Regions from separate parts of the Paenibacillus sp. Y280 genome, predicted to be linked through region 1. Evidence: riboswitches for the same ligand, from Rfam matches in the RefSeq annotation. Region 1 holds a riboswitch; the other holds the start of a gene.
The links. Region 1 has a riboswitch for thiamine pyrophosphate ahead of thiC (phosphomethylpyrimidine synthase ThiC). Riboswitches for the same ligand answer to the same signal wherever they lie in the genome.

Region 1 (7,807 bases):
TCGGTCATTCACTTGCTCAAAGCGTAAATTGCCATTGTCCCGCTGCAGCATGCTGCGGACCGAATTTACTCGTTAAGGATATGTACTATAAGGCTGTTGATTTCCATGAGCGCGGCGCGGTAATCGACTAGCGTGCAGGAGAGCCATTTATTCAGGCTAGGCTTAATAGAGAATTAATACGCATATAGAATAAGAGAGAGGAGGAGAAGCTGTTGTCGATCAAGACAATCATATTTATCGGGTTAGGATTGCTGCTGCTCTACTTGTTTTTTACAGTTGGAGCGCCGTTCTTGCTCGCGCTTGTTGTAGCTATTTTTCTAGAGCCGCTTAATCAGATGTTTATGAATAAGTTTCGAATGAATCGGCTAGTGGCGGCTACGATATCAAGCAGCTTGTTCACAATTATTCTCATAGGCTTAATCGCGCTGCTTGGCGTCAAAGTTGTAGCTGAGCTTATCGCTTTCTTCAAAAAAGTGCCGAACTATTTTGAAAATGCGAATGAAATGGTTGACGATCTTATGGTGCAGGTGCAATCGCTATATCAAAATTTTCCGCCCGATGCGATTGAAACGCTGGAAAACTGGCTAATGGGATTAACGAGCACGCTGACCAAAATGGTAGGCACCTTGTCTAATTCCGTTATTGCGTTCGCTTCCAGCATTCCTGGCATGTTTATCTTCTTTATCGTTTTCTTGGTGGCGGTATATATGATGAGCTTCAGTCTGAATACGATGAAGGCGACCGTCCTGTCATTGTTTGAAGAGAAGTCGCAGCCGCAAGTAAATGATTTGCTTAACAATCTCAAAAAGTCGATTTTCGGCTTTCTGCGCTCGCAGTTTATTTTGAGTGCTCTTACATACATTATTTCGTTGCTCGGCTTGCTGGTGCTTAATGTGAAGTATCCGCTGGCGATCGCATTGCTTATCATCATCGTTGATATTATGCCGATTCTTGGAACAGGCTCAGTGCTTGTCCCTTGGGGAAGTTATTTGTTGCTTACCGGCAATATGTATGTGGGTGTCGGGCTTATCGTGCTCTTCCTCGTTATTACAGTGTTCCGCCGCATCGTGGAGCCGAAAATTCTTAGCGATTCCGTCGGAATCGGGGCGTTGTCCGCGCTCATTAGCTTATATGTGGGCTTCAAGCTGGTTGGCGTAATCGGCGTATTTATTGGACCCTTAGTCGTTATTATATACATGGCGGCACGCAAGGCAGGATTATTCCAAATGAAGTTCAAGCTTTAGGCTGTGTAGGGGCCGTGTCAAAAACATTTCTAGGAGCGTATGATACTGCAAAATAAGCAGATCATGTAGGAGGCATCCGAAGAGATGGCACCAATTAAAGTAGCGATTGTCACCCCAGGCTCGTTTCCAATTCCGTCACAAGGAAGCAGCTCGGTTGAGCGGGTGGTTGAGAAATTCGCCCCATTGCTGATGCCTTATGCAGAGCCGCGTATTTATGGAAAATTAAGCAAAAAGCTGCCCCGTCAGGGACATTTTAAAGGTGTTGTTTGTGAACGGTTTCCAGCCGGCAGCAAGCAGCGATATATTCATGATGTTGGGCGCGCGGTGCAGCGGTTTTCTCCTCATGTCATTGACGTGGAGAACCGTCCGCAATATGTGCTGACCATGAAGCAAATGAATCCAGGCAAACGAGTCTGGCTTTATTTGCATTCCTCCACTTTTATTTCCCCGAATCATATCTCACCTGCCAAGCTGCACCAATGCTTGCAGGCTGCTGATAAAATCATTGTGAATAGCGAGTTTATTAGGCGAATCGTCGTGTCCAAAGTGCCCGAGGTCTCATCTAAGATGCGAGTCATTTACCCAGGGGTCGATACGGTACGCTTTCCATCACAGTATTCCGCTGAAGGCGCTGCAAAAAGGGAGAGCTTGCGCAAAAAAAGAGGTCTGACCGGTAAAAAAGTGGTGCTGTTTATGGGAAGGCTCATTCCGCTTAAAGGCGTACACCATTTGCTGAAAATTGTCCCGCAGCTTGTGAAGAGCCATCCCGAGCTTGTTGTCGTCATCGTCGGCAGTCCGTTTTATGGCTCGCATCGCAAAACTGCGTATGCGCGGATGCTTGAAAGACTCGGGCGCAAATGTCCAGGCCATGTTCGGTTCGTGCCTTATGTGCCGCATACCGAGGTGCCGGGCTGGATGCTGGTAGCGGATGTAGCGGTCGTTCCATCCGGGCAGAGGGAAGCATTCGGGCTCGTCAATGTGGAGGCGATGTCCTGCGGCGTTCCAGTCATAGCTACGCGTGCCGGCGGAATGAAGGAGATTATCCGAAGCGGCGAGACCGGCTATCTAGTCAATCAAGCGCGCGTTGAAACGGAGCTGAGGGAAAAGCTGCATCTGCTGCTGCGGGATAAGCAGCTGCGGCAGAAGCTGGGCAAGCGCAGCAGAGAGCGAGTCGAGCAGACCTTCACATGGCGGCACACGGCAGATCGCTGGGTGAAGCTGATGAAGGAAAGCGGCATGTAGTTGGTCCAATTTTGCATGTGGATGTTAAATATAGGGTTGACACCCTTCTTCGCATAACGTTATAGTCTAACAAGGATATCCACTAGGGGCGCCGTCATGGCTGAGATAAAGCATAATGCTTTGGTCCCTTTGAACCTGATCTGGGTTATGCCAGCGTAGGAAAGTGGGATTGTGCGTTTATGCAACTGCGCGTGAAAGCTCTGCCGAATCCAGCTGGAACGCCAGCTGGAAGGAATGACTTTCAAAGCTGCATCAAGCCGGAGGAAATCTTCGTTTGATGTTGCGCGCATGACGACACACTTCGACCGCTCCCTCGCTGGAGCGGTTTTTTTGATGTTGAACGGGCTGCGCCAAGTCTCGCTGAGCGAGCGTGCAGCCGGTTCATTCACGCTCCAGCGAATGCCGTGCACGTAGCGATTATACGTGGGTGGGTTAGCGGTGCGTTAAACTTTCCTATATGCTCGCGTATGCCTCCAGGAGGAATTCTACATATTCCATTAGGAGGTTTTTTGTTATGGCGATTATGACAACGCCCCTTCCGGGCAGCCGTAAAGTGTATGTTACCGGCTCGAAAGAAAGCATCCGCGTGCCGATGAGAGAAATTGCTTTGGAGGCAAGCTCAAGCAGAAATGGCGAGGAGCTGCCGAACGAGCCGATACGCGTCTACGATGCAAGCGGCCCTTATACCGATGAGAGCTTAGAAACAGATGTAAGGCGCGGCTTGCCGACCTTTCGCAGCGAATGGATTCACGAGCTCGGCGACGTGGAGCATTATGACGGTCGTGAAATAAAGCCGGAGGACAACGGATTCTTGACGGAGGATAAGGAAAAACAGCGGGGGGCAGAGCGGTTTCCCGGCCTAGTGAGACAGCCGCTGCGTGCGAAAGCCGGTCAGAATGTTACGCAGCTGCATTACGCCCGCAAGGGCATCATTACTTCGGAGATGGAATATATCGCAATTCGCGAGGGAATGGACGCAGAGTTTGTTCGCAGCGAGATCGCAGCAGGGCGCGCCATCATCCCGGCGAACATCAATCATCCGGAGAGCGAGCCGATGATCATTGGACGGCATTTTCACGTGAAGATCAATGCGAATATCGGCAATTCCGCGGTTGCTTCCTCGATTGAGGAGGAAGTGGAGAAGATGACATGGGCAACCCGCTGGGGAGCCGATACGATTATGGATTTGTCTACGGGCAAAAACATACATACGACGCGGGAATGGATCGTCCGCAATTCGCCGGTTCCGGTTGGAACGGTGCCGATCTATCAAGCGCTGGAGAAAGTAAACGGCAAAGCGGAGGATCTTAGCTGGGAAGTATTTCGCGATACGCTAATCGAGCAAGCGGAGCAGGGCGTCGATTATTTTACGATTCATGCGGGCGTGCTGCTGCGTTACATTCCGCTCACCGCTAAGCGCGTTACAGGCATCGTCTCGCGGGGCGGGTCGATTATGGCAGCTTGGTGCCTCGCACACCATAAGGAAAACTTCCTGTATACGCATTTTGAAGAGATTTGCGAAATTATGAAAGCCTATGACGTGTCATTCTCGCTCGGGGATGGGCTTAGACCAGGCTCGATCGCCGACGCAAACGATGCCGCGCAATTTGCCGAGCTGGATACGCTGGGCGAGCTGACGAAAATCGCTTGGAAGCATGACGTGCAGGTGATGATCGAAGGTCCCGGCCATGTGCCGATGCATCTGATCAAAGAAAATATGGATCGCCAAATAGAGGTTTGCGATGAAGCGCCGTTCTATACGCTTGGCCCGCTAACGACCGATATTGCACCTGGTTATGACCATATTACGTCAGCAATCGGAGCTGCAATGATCGGCTGGTTCGGTACAGCCATGCTGTGCTACGTAACGCCGAAGGAGCATCTGGGGCTTCCGAATAAAGAGGATGTGAAGGAAGGCGTTATTACGTATAAAATCGCGGCTCACGCAGCCGATCTGGCGAAGGGGCATCCGAGAGCAAAGCTGCGCGACGACGCCTTGTCCAAGGCGCGGTTCGAATTTCGCTGGCGTGATCAGTTCCATCTCTCGCTTGACCCCGAGCGCGCGATGGCGTACCACGACGAGACGCTTCCGGCGGATGCGGCCAAATCCGCTCATTTCTGTTCGATGTGCGGCCCTAAATTTTGCAGCATGAGAATTACTCAGGACATTAGGGAGTACGCCGCGCAAAACGGGATGGAAACGACTGAAGCGATTGAAGCGGGAATGAAGGAGAAGTCGGAAGCGTTCAAGGCGGCAGGGAGCATGATTTATGGCTAATGGTACCGAGCCGGTTTTTTTCGACCGATATTCGAGGCAAACCAGATTTGCGGCAATCGGCGAGGATGGTCAGCGCAAGCTGGCCAAGTCGTCGGTTCTCATTGTCGGCGTCGGCGCGCTTGGCGCGTCGCTTGCGCAGCATATGGTTCGGGCGGGGGTAGGCGAGGTTAGACTGGTCGATCGGGATTTCGTCGAGCCCAGCAATCTGCAGCGGCAAATGCTGTTCGATGAAGCGGACGCTCTTGCGGTTATGCCCAAGGCAGTTGCCGCAGCCAATAAGCTGCGGCAAATCAACAGCAGCGTGAGCCTCGTTGCCACTGTGGCGGATGTGAACGCAGCGAAAGCAGCTGTGCTGGCAAGCGGCGTCCATCTTGTGCTTGATGGAACAGACAATGCTGCGACAAGGCTTCTGCTTAGCGAACTATGCTTCAAGCAGCGCATTCCATTTGTATATGGCGGCGTAGCAGGAGCGCAAGGAATGCAGGCAACGCTCATTCCGGGTGCAACCTCATGCTTGCGCTGCTTGATTGGCGCCGAGGATTCGGAAAATGAGGCAGATACCTGCGATACGGTTGGCGTGCTGGCGCCAGCCGTAGAATTTGTAGCTTCTTTGCAAGCGGCCGAAGCGATCAAATGGCTCACGGGCAATCAAGGAGCCATACGCCAAACCTGGCTAAGCGTCGATTTATGGTCGTTCCGGCTCCGGGAATCGCTGCTGCCAGCCGGAAGCGCCTGCTGTCCATATTGCGGCAATGAAGAAGGGTCGGCAAGGGCTGCTAAGCCAATGTTGGAAAAGGACATACAAGATGAGGTTGTCATCAGCTCTACCGTGCTATGCGGGAGAGACACGGTACAGGTGACGTTAGGCAAGCCGCTCCAACTGGCTGCATTAGAGAAGTCGTTAGGGGTGCAGGGCTGTAAGCTGACGGTTAATCGCTATTTAGTAAAGGCAGTGCTCCCATGCGGCGAGCAGCTCATTCTCTTTCCGGATGGACGGGTGCTCGTGCAAGGAACGGCGGATGCTGAGCATGCCATTAGGCTTTGCAAAGCTTATTTGATATAAAAAGAAATGATTCTGACGATAGAGAGGCGTGCATGATTAATGAGTAGACCAAAATGGCGCGATTTTCGGCTATACGCCATTACGGCGGAAAGCAATCATCCCGGAAAATCCGTCGCAGATGTCATGGAGCAGGCATTGATTGGCGGGGCGCAGATCATACAGCTTCGCAATAAGACGGGAACAAGGGAAGAAGTGCTGGAGCAAGCCAAGGCGCTGCGTCAATTAACGCGAAAATATAATGTTCCTTTCATTATCAACGATTACCCGGATATCGTTCTGGAAACGGATGCTGACGGCGTCCATCTAGGGCAAGAGGATATGCCTATTGCGGAGGCGAGAGCATTGCTCGGACCGAATCGGATCATCGGCATTTCGACGCATAGCCTGCAGCAGGCATTGGCGGCCGAGCAAAGCGGAGCTGATTATATTGGCGTGGGACCTGTGTTTCCAACCGATACGAAGCCAGGCCGCGCCGCTGTCACCACTAGCTATGTAACAGAAGCAGCTCGGCACATCACGATTCCATTTGTTGCGATTGGCGGCATTACGTTAGGCAATGTGGATATCGTGCTCGCTGCTGGAGCAAAGCGGATATGTGCCGTCTCCGCTATCGTAGGCCATACAGATCCGGCAAGCGTATGCCGCGCCTTCTTGGAGAGACTGGATGCGGCTGGCTGTGAGCTGGCTTCTGAACATAATTTTGCGCAAAAGACGTTGATCATCAATGGACGCAAGGAGCAGACGAGCGCCAAAACGGTCGAGGAGCTGGTAGCTGAGCTGGGACAGCAAAACAAGAAGCTTGTCATAGAGCTGAATGGTGTGATCGTACAACGCGCGCTCTGGGCAGAAACCGAGCTGCAAGGCGGCGCTTCTATAGAGCTTGTACACTTTATCGGAGGGGGGTGAGCCAAAGTTGGGTGAATGGATTGAGAATGATCCGCTAGTTATTGGCGGTTATACGCTGCGGTCGCGCTTTCTGTTCGGAACGGGGCGGTTTCCTAGTCCCGCTGTGCTTCAGCAGGCGCTTGAAGCGTCGGGCTCGGAAGTCATTACATTCGCAGTAAGACGGGTCAATCTTGAGAGCGTAGAGGATGATTCGGTGCTGCAGCACTTCGAGGACAGGGCGCTTAAATATTTGCCAAATACATCGGGTGCAAGAACGGCAGAGGAGGCTGTACGGATTGCGAGATTGGCACGTGAGGCCGGTCTTGGAAATTGGATCAAGGTAGAAATCAGCGGCGACCACCGCACGCTGCTGCCTGATCCGGTAGAAACGCTGCGAGCTACGGAGCAGCTTGCAAGCGAAGGCTTTATCGTACTGCCTTACACCTCAGATGATCCTATTCTATGCCGAAGGCTGGAACAGGCAGGAGCTTCGGCAATTATGCCTGGCGGCTCTCCAATAGGAACCGGACTAGGGCTGCTCAATCCTTACAATTTGGGTCTTATTGCCGAGCAGTCAAGCGTCCCCGTCATTATTGATGCGGGCATCGGCTCCGCAAAGGACGCGGCGGAAGCGATGGAGCTGGGCGCGGACGGCATATTGGCCAATACGCCAATCGCCAAGGCGCAGGACCCGGTCATGATGGCTCGCGCATTCCGGTTAGCGATTGAAGCAGGCCGTCTAGCGAGGCTTGCCGGCCGCATTCCGAAGAAACGCTACGCGTCAGCAAGCAGCGAGTGGGCGGGCTCCTTGTTTGAGACAGCGGCCAGCCTCGGCAGCGGAGGCGAGCAGTAATGCCGCAATCCGTTATGATACTCGGCGGCGGCATCATCGGTTTGTCCTGTGCGTTTGAAGCAGCAAGGAGAGGAATGCATGTAACGCTTATTGAGCCAAGCGAGCTGGGCGGTCAAGCATCGGGTGCGGCTGCGGGCATGCTTGCCCCCTATTCGGAAAATACGGAGCAGCCGGATGAATTCTTTCACTTGTGCTTAAACAGTCTTCGCTGCTATCCGGAGTGGATTAAGGCAGTCGAGGAG
Region 2 (7,807 bases), on a different contig from region 1:
ACGAAGCAAGGCATATGGAGAGATGTGTTCATACGGCTGCCATGGTGGGCGATTGTGCTTCGGCCCCTTGATTTGAACCTGCGTAATCCGAAGCGTCGGCCAAATGGCAAAAAACCGCCGGCCCAGCGTCATTCCGGCAAGCCGTAAAAAAGCCGTAAAGAAAAGGGAGGAACGGCAATGAATAAATGGAAGTTGCTGCTGCCGCTGCTTGTATGCTTGCTTGCTGCCGGCTGCTGGAACCGGGTAGAGCTGAATGATATTGCCGTTATTTCCGCAACCGGCGTTGACTGGAAGGACGGGAACTGGGTGCTGTCGTATCAGGTTGTTATTCCGCAGGCGATTTCCAGTCAGGGCGCTGCCGGCAACTCGGCGGCGGTCAATGTGTTTTCCACGAAAGGCGAGAGCATTCGGAGCGCAGTCAGCAAAGCCAGCCAAGAAACGTCGCGGCGTCTCTACTTCTCGCATACTCAAATTATTATTATTGGGCAGGAGGCTGCCCGCAAGGGTCTGGGCCCGCTGCTCGACACTTACCTTCGCAACCATGATTCCCGTGAGACGGTCAGCGTCTACTTGGCGAGAGGCAGTGCGCGCCGGATGCTGGAGCAGCTGATCCCGCTTGAGAAAATCCCAGCTGCAGCCATTCAGCGGATGATCACCAATGAAGAGATGAACAGCTCTATTTTTCGGGAGATGACGATCCACCAAGTGCTGATAGACTTGCTCGGCACGACACACGCTACGGGCATACCGGGATTGGTCGTGGCAGGCACTAAGGAGAGCATGGATAAGGCGGAAAAGCTGACCCGCACCAATACGCCCTCCAAGGTTAGATTATCTGAATTGGCATTGATTAAAGATGATAAGCTGGTAGGCTGGATTAACAATGAGGAGAGCCAAGGCGCGATGTGGCTTACGAATCACGTGAAGAGAACGACGATCCCCTTTGCTTGTGCGAAGGACGGAAAAGGAGAGCGGGGCTCCTCTATACGCATTACGCATGCGAAGACAAAGCTGCGTCCTGAGCCGTCAAACGGCAAGTGGATTATGCACGTGAATGCAAGTGCGGAAGGGACGCTGATGGAATACAATTGCGGCAGCAATCTCAGTGAGCCTAATCAGGTGGAGAAGGTCGAGCAGCTTATTGAAGGTGAGATTGCCGCCATAATGGAGAAAGGCTGGAAGTCCGTTCGCAAGCATCGAGCGGATGTGCTGGGCTTTGGCGATGTCATCCACAAAAAATATCCGAAGCAATGGTCGCAGTCGGAAAAAAACTGGACGGAGCAGTTTCCAAACACGGAAGTGAAAATAGCGGTAAAAGTAAAGATCGTATCGACGGGTATGAGCGGAAACGGTATGAAGAAGGTGCAAGAAAAGGAAAAGGAAAAGGAAAAGGAAAAGGAAAAGGAAAAGGAAGGCTCATAGTCGGAAAGGAGACCGTATGCAGCAGATCGGGAAAAATCAGCTTTCCATTTTGATCATCGTTTTTTTGCTGGGAAGCACGCCTTTGTTCGAGCTCGGCATCAAGGCAAAGCAGGACGCATGGATGGCAATGACGCTGGCAGCGTTTGCCGGCCTGCTGCTTACTGTCATGTATATTCGCGTACAGAAGCGGTCCCCTGAATCGGAGCTTGCCGAGCTTTACATCATGCATTTTGGCAAATGGATCGGCGGCTTTGTCGGCATTCTTCATGCTTTGTGGTTTGCCTACGAATCGATGCGCAACGTGCGGGATGTCGGCGAGCTTACGATGATGGCACTGCTTTCCTTCACGCCAAAATGGATTATTATGCTGTTCATTATGAGCGCTGCGGCTTACACCGTAAGCAAGGGGCTTGAAGTGTTTGTCCGAGTCGTACAGCTGCTGTTTCCCATTACAGCGCTCAGTTATTTTTTCATTATTTTACTTTTACTCATAGCCAGATTGCCGAACATAACGCATCTGCTTCCGCTCATGGAGCATGGGCCGATGCCTGTTGTGAAGGCGGCATTTCCCGACCTGCTGTCCTTTCCTTTTGGACAAATGATCATTTTTTTCGTGTTCTGGAAGCATGTCAGCGAGAAAAAAATGATCGGGCGCGTCTCTTATTGGGCTTACATCGGGGTATCGGCTTTTCTTATTCTCATGAATGCGCTCACGCTTTGCGTGCTTGGGCCGGAGATCGCTTCACTTACCGCGCTGCCGCTGCTTGAGGTCGTGCAATTGATCACGCTGGCTAATTTTCTGGAGAGGTTGGATGTTATTGTAACGCTGCTTTTGTTTATCGGGCTCTATGTGAAAATGACGGCGCTCTACATGGCATCGGTATTTACGTTTAACGCGGTAACAGGCATCGCCTATCGGTATTGCGTCATGCCGATCGGGCTGCTTATCTATGCAGCGTCGTTTGTGGAGAGAAATAACACGGTACATATTTGGGTCGGTCTCGACATTACGCTGAAGGTCGCTCCGCTATTTCAAATTATACTGCCGCTGCTTATGCTTATCGTAGGCATACGAAAGAAGTATAAAACAGCGGCATAGCATCGGTTAGTTGTTAGGCACTTCTACTCCTCACCGAAAAGGCTGCGCCGACATATTTTATGGGTACAGCTTGAAATATGAGCATAGATGAGCTGCTTATATTTCATCGCGGAACGAGCTTTTGCCGCCGAAGGACTGCGTAAGCCGTTTACGCTTGCTTGAGGGGGATACGCGTGAGCGATGCCAATAGGTGCATGACAAGCATTATTCTTATTGCCTGCAATAAGCTTGATTACACGAAGCAATGCGTGGAGAGCATTCGGCGGCATACGCAGCGTGGCTGCTATGAGCTGATTATTGTAGATAATGGATCGATGGATAATACGGTGGAATGGGCAAAAAACGAAAGCGACCTCATCGTAATCGACAACGGTTTCAATGCAGGTTTTGCCAAGGGCTGCAATCTGGGGCTTGCCGCCGCTTCGGGCGAGCTTCTCATGCTGCTTCATAACGATACGATCGCAACGCCAGGCTGGCTTGAAGGATTAAAGCGCTGCTTGCTAAGCGATGAACGGATTGGAGCGGTTGGCCCCGCAACGAATTCGGCATCCTACTGGTCGACTATTCCGACCGCATATAAGACGATAGAGGAAATGGAGCTGTTCGCTTCCGCGCTGCATGCGTTTCCCGACAAAACGAAGTGGGAGGAGCGCGTGAAGCTGGCTGGCTTCTGCCTGCTTATGCGGCGGGAGGCGTATGAGCGGGTCGGAACGTTTGACGAGAGCTTCGGCATGGGCAGCTTGGCGGATGACGATTATTGCTTGAGACTGCGGCTTGCAGGCTACAAGCTTCTGCTGTGCGGAGATACATTTATTCACCATAACGACGGCAGCGCTCCCTTTAGCTCCGAGCCGGAGCTGTTGCTGCAAGCCTACAGGGGCAATGCGAACGTGTTTAGGGCGAAATGGGGCTTTGATCCAGATGGTGCGACGCAAATCAGAATGGATTTTAGTACGGTTATACAACGAGAATCCTATGAATACAAGCGCGAAAATAGCTCCATTATGGAAATTGGCTGCGGCTGCGGGGCGACAATCCATCATCTAAAAAATCATTTTCCAGCAGCCAAATGGTACGGTGTCGAGCGGAGCGAGCTTGCGGCGAGTGTTGCCGAGGCATCAGGAATAACGGTGTTCCGCTCGAACGAGCCGAAGGATTGGGCGCTGCCTTCCGAAGGACTGGACGGCATCCTGATCGGAGATGCTCATGCTTACGGCATGCCGCAGTCGATGAAGCGATTAGTCAGCCTGCTGCGGCCCGGAGGCTGGATCATCGGCGGCTTCGCGAATCGATATTATTTTGAAAATATCCGGCAATACTTAGATCCTTCAAATGTATTCGCGCAGCGACAAGCGGCGATCCAGTATACGCTCCAGCAGGTGAAGCAGCTGTATGCCCAGTCAGGCTTTGCATACGTGAAGGCGACGCTCGCAGAGCATAAACCGCAGGAGCAGCTTGGCTATATCAGGCTGCTTGGACAATTGACGAATGAAGCGATAGCGGATGAGCTTACGGCCGCTTATCTGCTCGTGTTCGGCAGAGTTGCTTCCGCAGCAGAGGCGCAGGCTGCCGAGGAAGCAGAAGACATTGCAGAGGAAGAGGATGTTTCCGCATTAGGAGCGGATACGTCATTAGTCACAGGCGTACAGTCTATTGGCTCCCCGGATAGCGGCGAGGAGCTAAGTCTGTCATGGAAGCCGAGTGAGCGGATCCCGCTTCATGCGCTTAGGAGCGTCGAGCCGATGTATATCGTCGACATATGCAGGGAGTCAAAGGGCAAACAGGCTTGATGATAATCATTTTCAAAAAAATACTAGCATAATGATCGGGTTTTGCTATACAATTGGTAGTGTTGACGAACCGAATATGTTCCGGGGAGCTGGTTAGGCCGGCTGAGAGGGAATTATCTGTACAATTCCGACCCGTTAAACCTGATCTGGATAATGCCAGCGTAGGGACAGAAGCACTGTTTATTCAGCAAGCTCGATCACAGCGATCAAGTTTTGCTGCAAGCAGCTGCACAGCCGATTTATATGGCGTCCTCCGGATTAGGGGGACGCTTTTTTGTATGTGCTGCTGTACCGGATACGGATACGGGCTCGTCATCTTATACAAATAGAAGCAGTGAGAGGGGAACTAACACATCATGAATCAGAAGAAAAAAGGGCAACAGTCGTGGAGGATCGTAGCTGCAATGCTTGTGTTCGTCATGGCGCTTGCAGGCTGCGGCACTAACAACAGCGCGCCGGAAGCGAGCAAGGAGCCGCAAGAGCAAGAGGGAGCAGCGGACAAGCCGCTTGAGAAGGTGCAGGTCGTACTGGACTGGACGCCGAATACGAATCATACCGGGCTTTATGTTGCTAGAGATAAAGGCTTTTTTAAAGAGCAGGGGCTTGATGTTGAAATTATTCAGCCGGGCCAAAGCGGCGCTGATCAAATGGTAGCGACGGGCAGCGTACAGTTCGGCGTAAGCTATCAAGAGTCGATCACGATGGCGCGGATTGCGGGCGTGCCGCTCGTGTCGATCGCAGCGGTTATTCAGCATAACACCTCAGGCTTCGCATCTCCGCTTGCTAAGGGGATCGATTCGCCGGAGAAGTTCGAAGGCAAAACCTACGGCGGCTGGGGCGCTCCTGTCGAGGAAGCGGTCATTCAATCCATTATGCAGGAGAAGGGTGCGGATGTCAGCAAAGTAAACCTGATCAGCATCGGCGACAGCGACTTCTTCACGGCAGTTAAGAAAGATATTGATTTTGCATGGATTTATTATGCATGGACAGGCGTGGAAGCGGAGCTTCGCGGCGAGAAGATCAACATGGTTTATTTGACCGATTACAGCGACAAACTGGATTATTATACGCCAGTTCTTGCGACGAACGAGACGATGATTAAAGATAAGCCGGAGGTGGTCAAAGCGTTCACGGCTGCCGCAGCAAAAGGCTACCAATACGCAATTGACAATCCGGAGGACGCGGCAGAGATTTTGATTAAAGCCGAGCCTGATTTGAACGCGGAGCTTGTGCGCGCAAGCCAAAAGTGGCTAAGTCCGAAATATCAGGATGATGCGCCGCGTTGGGGCGAGCAAAAGCTTAGCGTATGGGAAAATTACGCGAGCTGGATGTTTGATCACAAGCTGCTTGAGAAAGAGCTTGAAGCGGACAAAGCCTTTACGAACGAATTTTTGCCGGAATAAGCATTTTAAGAAAATCTAGAGAGGCGGCAGCATCTGCCGCCTCTCGCCAACAACGATGAGAAAGAAGGAATTCTGATGGCAAACGCATTGGTAAGCATTCAAATACTGCCGACAACGCCGGGCGGCGAGAGCGTCATTCCTTACGTGGATCGAGCAATCGAGATCATCAAAGCAGCGGGTGTCCCTTACCGCGTAGCACCGCTTGAAACGACGATGGAGGGCGAGCTTAGCCATCTGCTGAGCGTCGTGCAGTCGATGAGCGAAGCGATGACGGAGATGGGCTGCCCGTCTGTAATTTCACAAATCAAAATTTACTACAATCCGGCAAGCGGCGCTTCGATGGGCAGGCTGCTTGAGAAATATCCAGATGGGCAATAAGAGAACGCTCTGGCCCCAAATATGGCCTCCAGCCGCAGTGCTTATCACGCTGCTGGTTTGCTGGCAGGCGGCAGCCTCGCTTGGATTATTTCAAGAATGGCTCATTCCGTCGCCGATTTCAATCGTAAAGGAAGCGATAGAAATATGGCCGAGGCTTATGGAACATACGGGAGCGACAGTGCGAATCATGCTGCTTGGCTTTGTGGGAGGATCGGCGGTGGGCTTCGTGCTCGCCGCTTTGCTGCATTTAATTCCCGGCGTACGTACGGCGGTGTATCCCTTGCTTGTCTTGTCGCAAAACGTACCCATTATTGCGATTGCCCCCATTCTGACGATGCTGCTAGGCTATGGAATGCTGCCAAAGGTGCTGCTTGTCATCATGGTGTGCTTCTTCCCGATAACGGTTGCGATGCTGAGCGGATTAATGAATACCGATGCGCAGCTTCGCAATTATTTGCAGATGATCGGCATTCGCAAATGGCAGCTGTTTTGGCGATTGGAGCTTCCGCATGCGATCGTCCATTTATTTTCCGGATTAAAAATCGCGGCCTCCTACAGCGTGCTAAGCGCAGTTGTGGCCGAATGGATAGGCACGAACAAAGGTCTCGGCGCATTCATGATCATTTCGTTCAAAGGGTTTATGCCTGATCGCGTGTTTGCGGCAGTCATTATTATCGTTGCAATCAGCTTGACGTTATTTGGGCTGATCACCTTAGCGGAGCGTCTTGTCATTCGTTGGCGCCCTAAGAAAGAGGTGAGGTAGCGAATGAGCAATAAAGGCGAGAATCTACACGCTACACTGCAGGTGCAGAACATTCGGAAGCAATTTGGCCGAGGCTCCTCCAGCAAAGAGGTGCTGGCTGGCTTATCATTCTCCGTTGCTGATGGAGAATTCGTGTCCATTGTAGGGCCCTCAGGCAGCGGGAAAACAACCTTGTTTCAAGTCATTGGCGGCTTAGAGCGGCCATCGGAAGGCGAGATCTGGATCGACGGCAAGCAGACGACAGGCGAACGCGGACATATCTCTTATATGCCGCAGCAATCATCGCTGCTGCCGTGGCAAACCGTTGCGGGCAATATCGAGCTGTCGCTTGCGATCTCTGGCGTTGATCGCAAGACCGCGAAGGAGAAAACGAGAGAGTGGCTTGAGCGAATCGATCTACATGAATATGCGGATTCCTATCCCCATGTCCTATCCGGCGGCATGCAGCAGCGCATTTCCTTCCTTCGGGCTTTGCTTGCGCCGCGGCGCCTGATGCTGCTGGATGAGCCGTTTGGCGCATTGGACGCCTTGACGCGTCAGCAAATGCAGCAGTGGCTCATGTCGATCTGGGAGCAAAATCGCAGATCGGTGCTGCTCGTTACGCATAGCATCGAGGAAGCTTTGTATCTGTCAGACCGGATTATCGTGCTGTCCGCTTCACCTGCTGTGGTGCTAGAGGAATTCCAGATCCCGTTCGAGCGTCCGCGCCATGAGGCTTTATGGACAGATCCACGGTTTAATACATTGAAGCAGCAGATTTATGAGCTGCTTAAGGTCGGCGCGAAGGAAGGGAGCTAACGATGGCAAGAACATTAAGGGCAGATCACCTTGAAATGCAATCGGACTTGAAGGCTGCTTCATCAGCTGGCTTATGTATGGATGCACATCTTCACGTGGATTTGTATGCGGAGGAGGAGCGGGAGGCGCTGCTGGCTGCTGCCTTCGCTGAAGG

Region 2: linked by a shared signal. The riboswitch ahead of AC1TPC_RS04200 (ABC transporter substrate-binding protein) and the one ahead of thiC (phosphomethylpyrimidine synthase ThiC) in region 1 are both predicted to bind thiamine pyrophosphate.

What each region holds. Positions count from the first base shown of each region.
Region 1 is NZ_JBXCIW010000013.1:31,167-38,973, forward strand. It holds gene yfkAB (radical SAM/CxCxxxxC motif protein YfkAB) at 1-131, shown strand, start outside; gene ytvI (sporulation integral membrane protein YtvI) at 213-1,244, shown strand; gene AC1TPC_RS17255 (glycosyltransferase family 4 protein) at 1,329-2,486, shown strand; TPP riboswitch at 2,561-2,665, shown strand; gene thiC (phosphomethylpyrimidine synthase ThiC) at 3,001-4,764, shown strand; gene AC1TPC_RS17265 (ThiF family adenylyltransferase) at 4,757-5,827, shown strand; gene thiE (thiamine phosphate synthase) at 5,867-6,733, shown strand; gene AC1TPC_RS17275 (thiazole synthase) at 6,741-7,565, shown strand; gene thiO (glycine oxidase ThiO) at 7,565-7,807, shown strand, end outside.
Region 2 is NZ_JBXCIW010000002.1:306,758-314,564, reverse strand. It holds gene AC1TPC_RS04220 (spore germination protein) at 1-147, shown strand, start outside; gene AC1TPC_RS04215 (Ger(x)C family spore germination protein) at 178-1,422, shown strand; gene AC1TPC_RS04210 (GerAB/ArcD/ProY family transporter) at 1,439-2,521, shown strand; gene AC1TPC_RS04205 (glycosyltransferase) at 2,695-4,311, shown strand; TPP riboswitch at 4,384-4,496, shown strand; gene AC1TPC_RS04200 (ABC transporter substrate-binding protein) at 4,668-5,714, shown strand; gene AC1TPC_RS04195 (thiamine-binding protein) at 5,790-6,092, shown strand; gene AC1TPC_RS04190 (ABC transporter permease) at 6,082-6,855, shown strand; gene AC1TPC_RS04185 (ABC transporter ATP-binding protein) at 6,859-7,653, shown strand; gene AC1TPC_RS04180 (TatD family hydrolase) at 7,689-7,807, shown strand, end outside.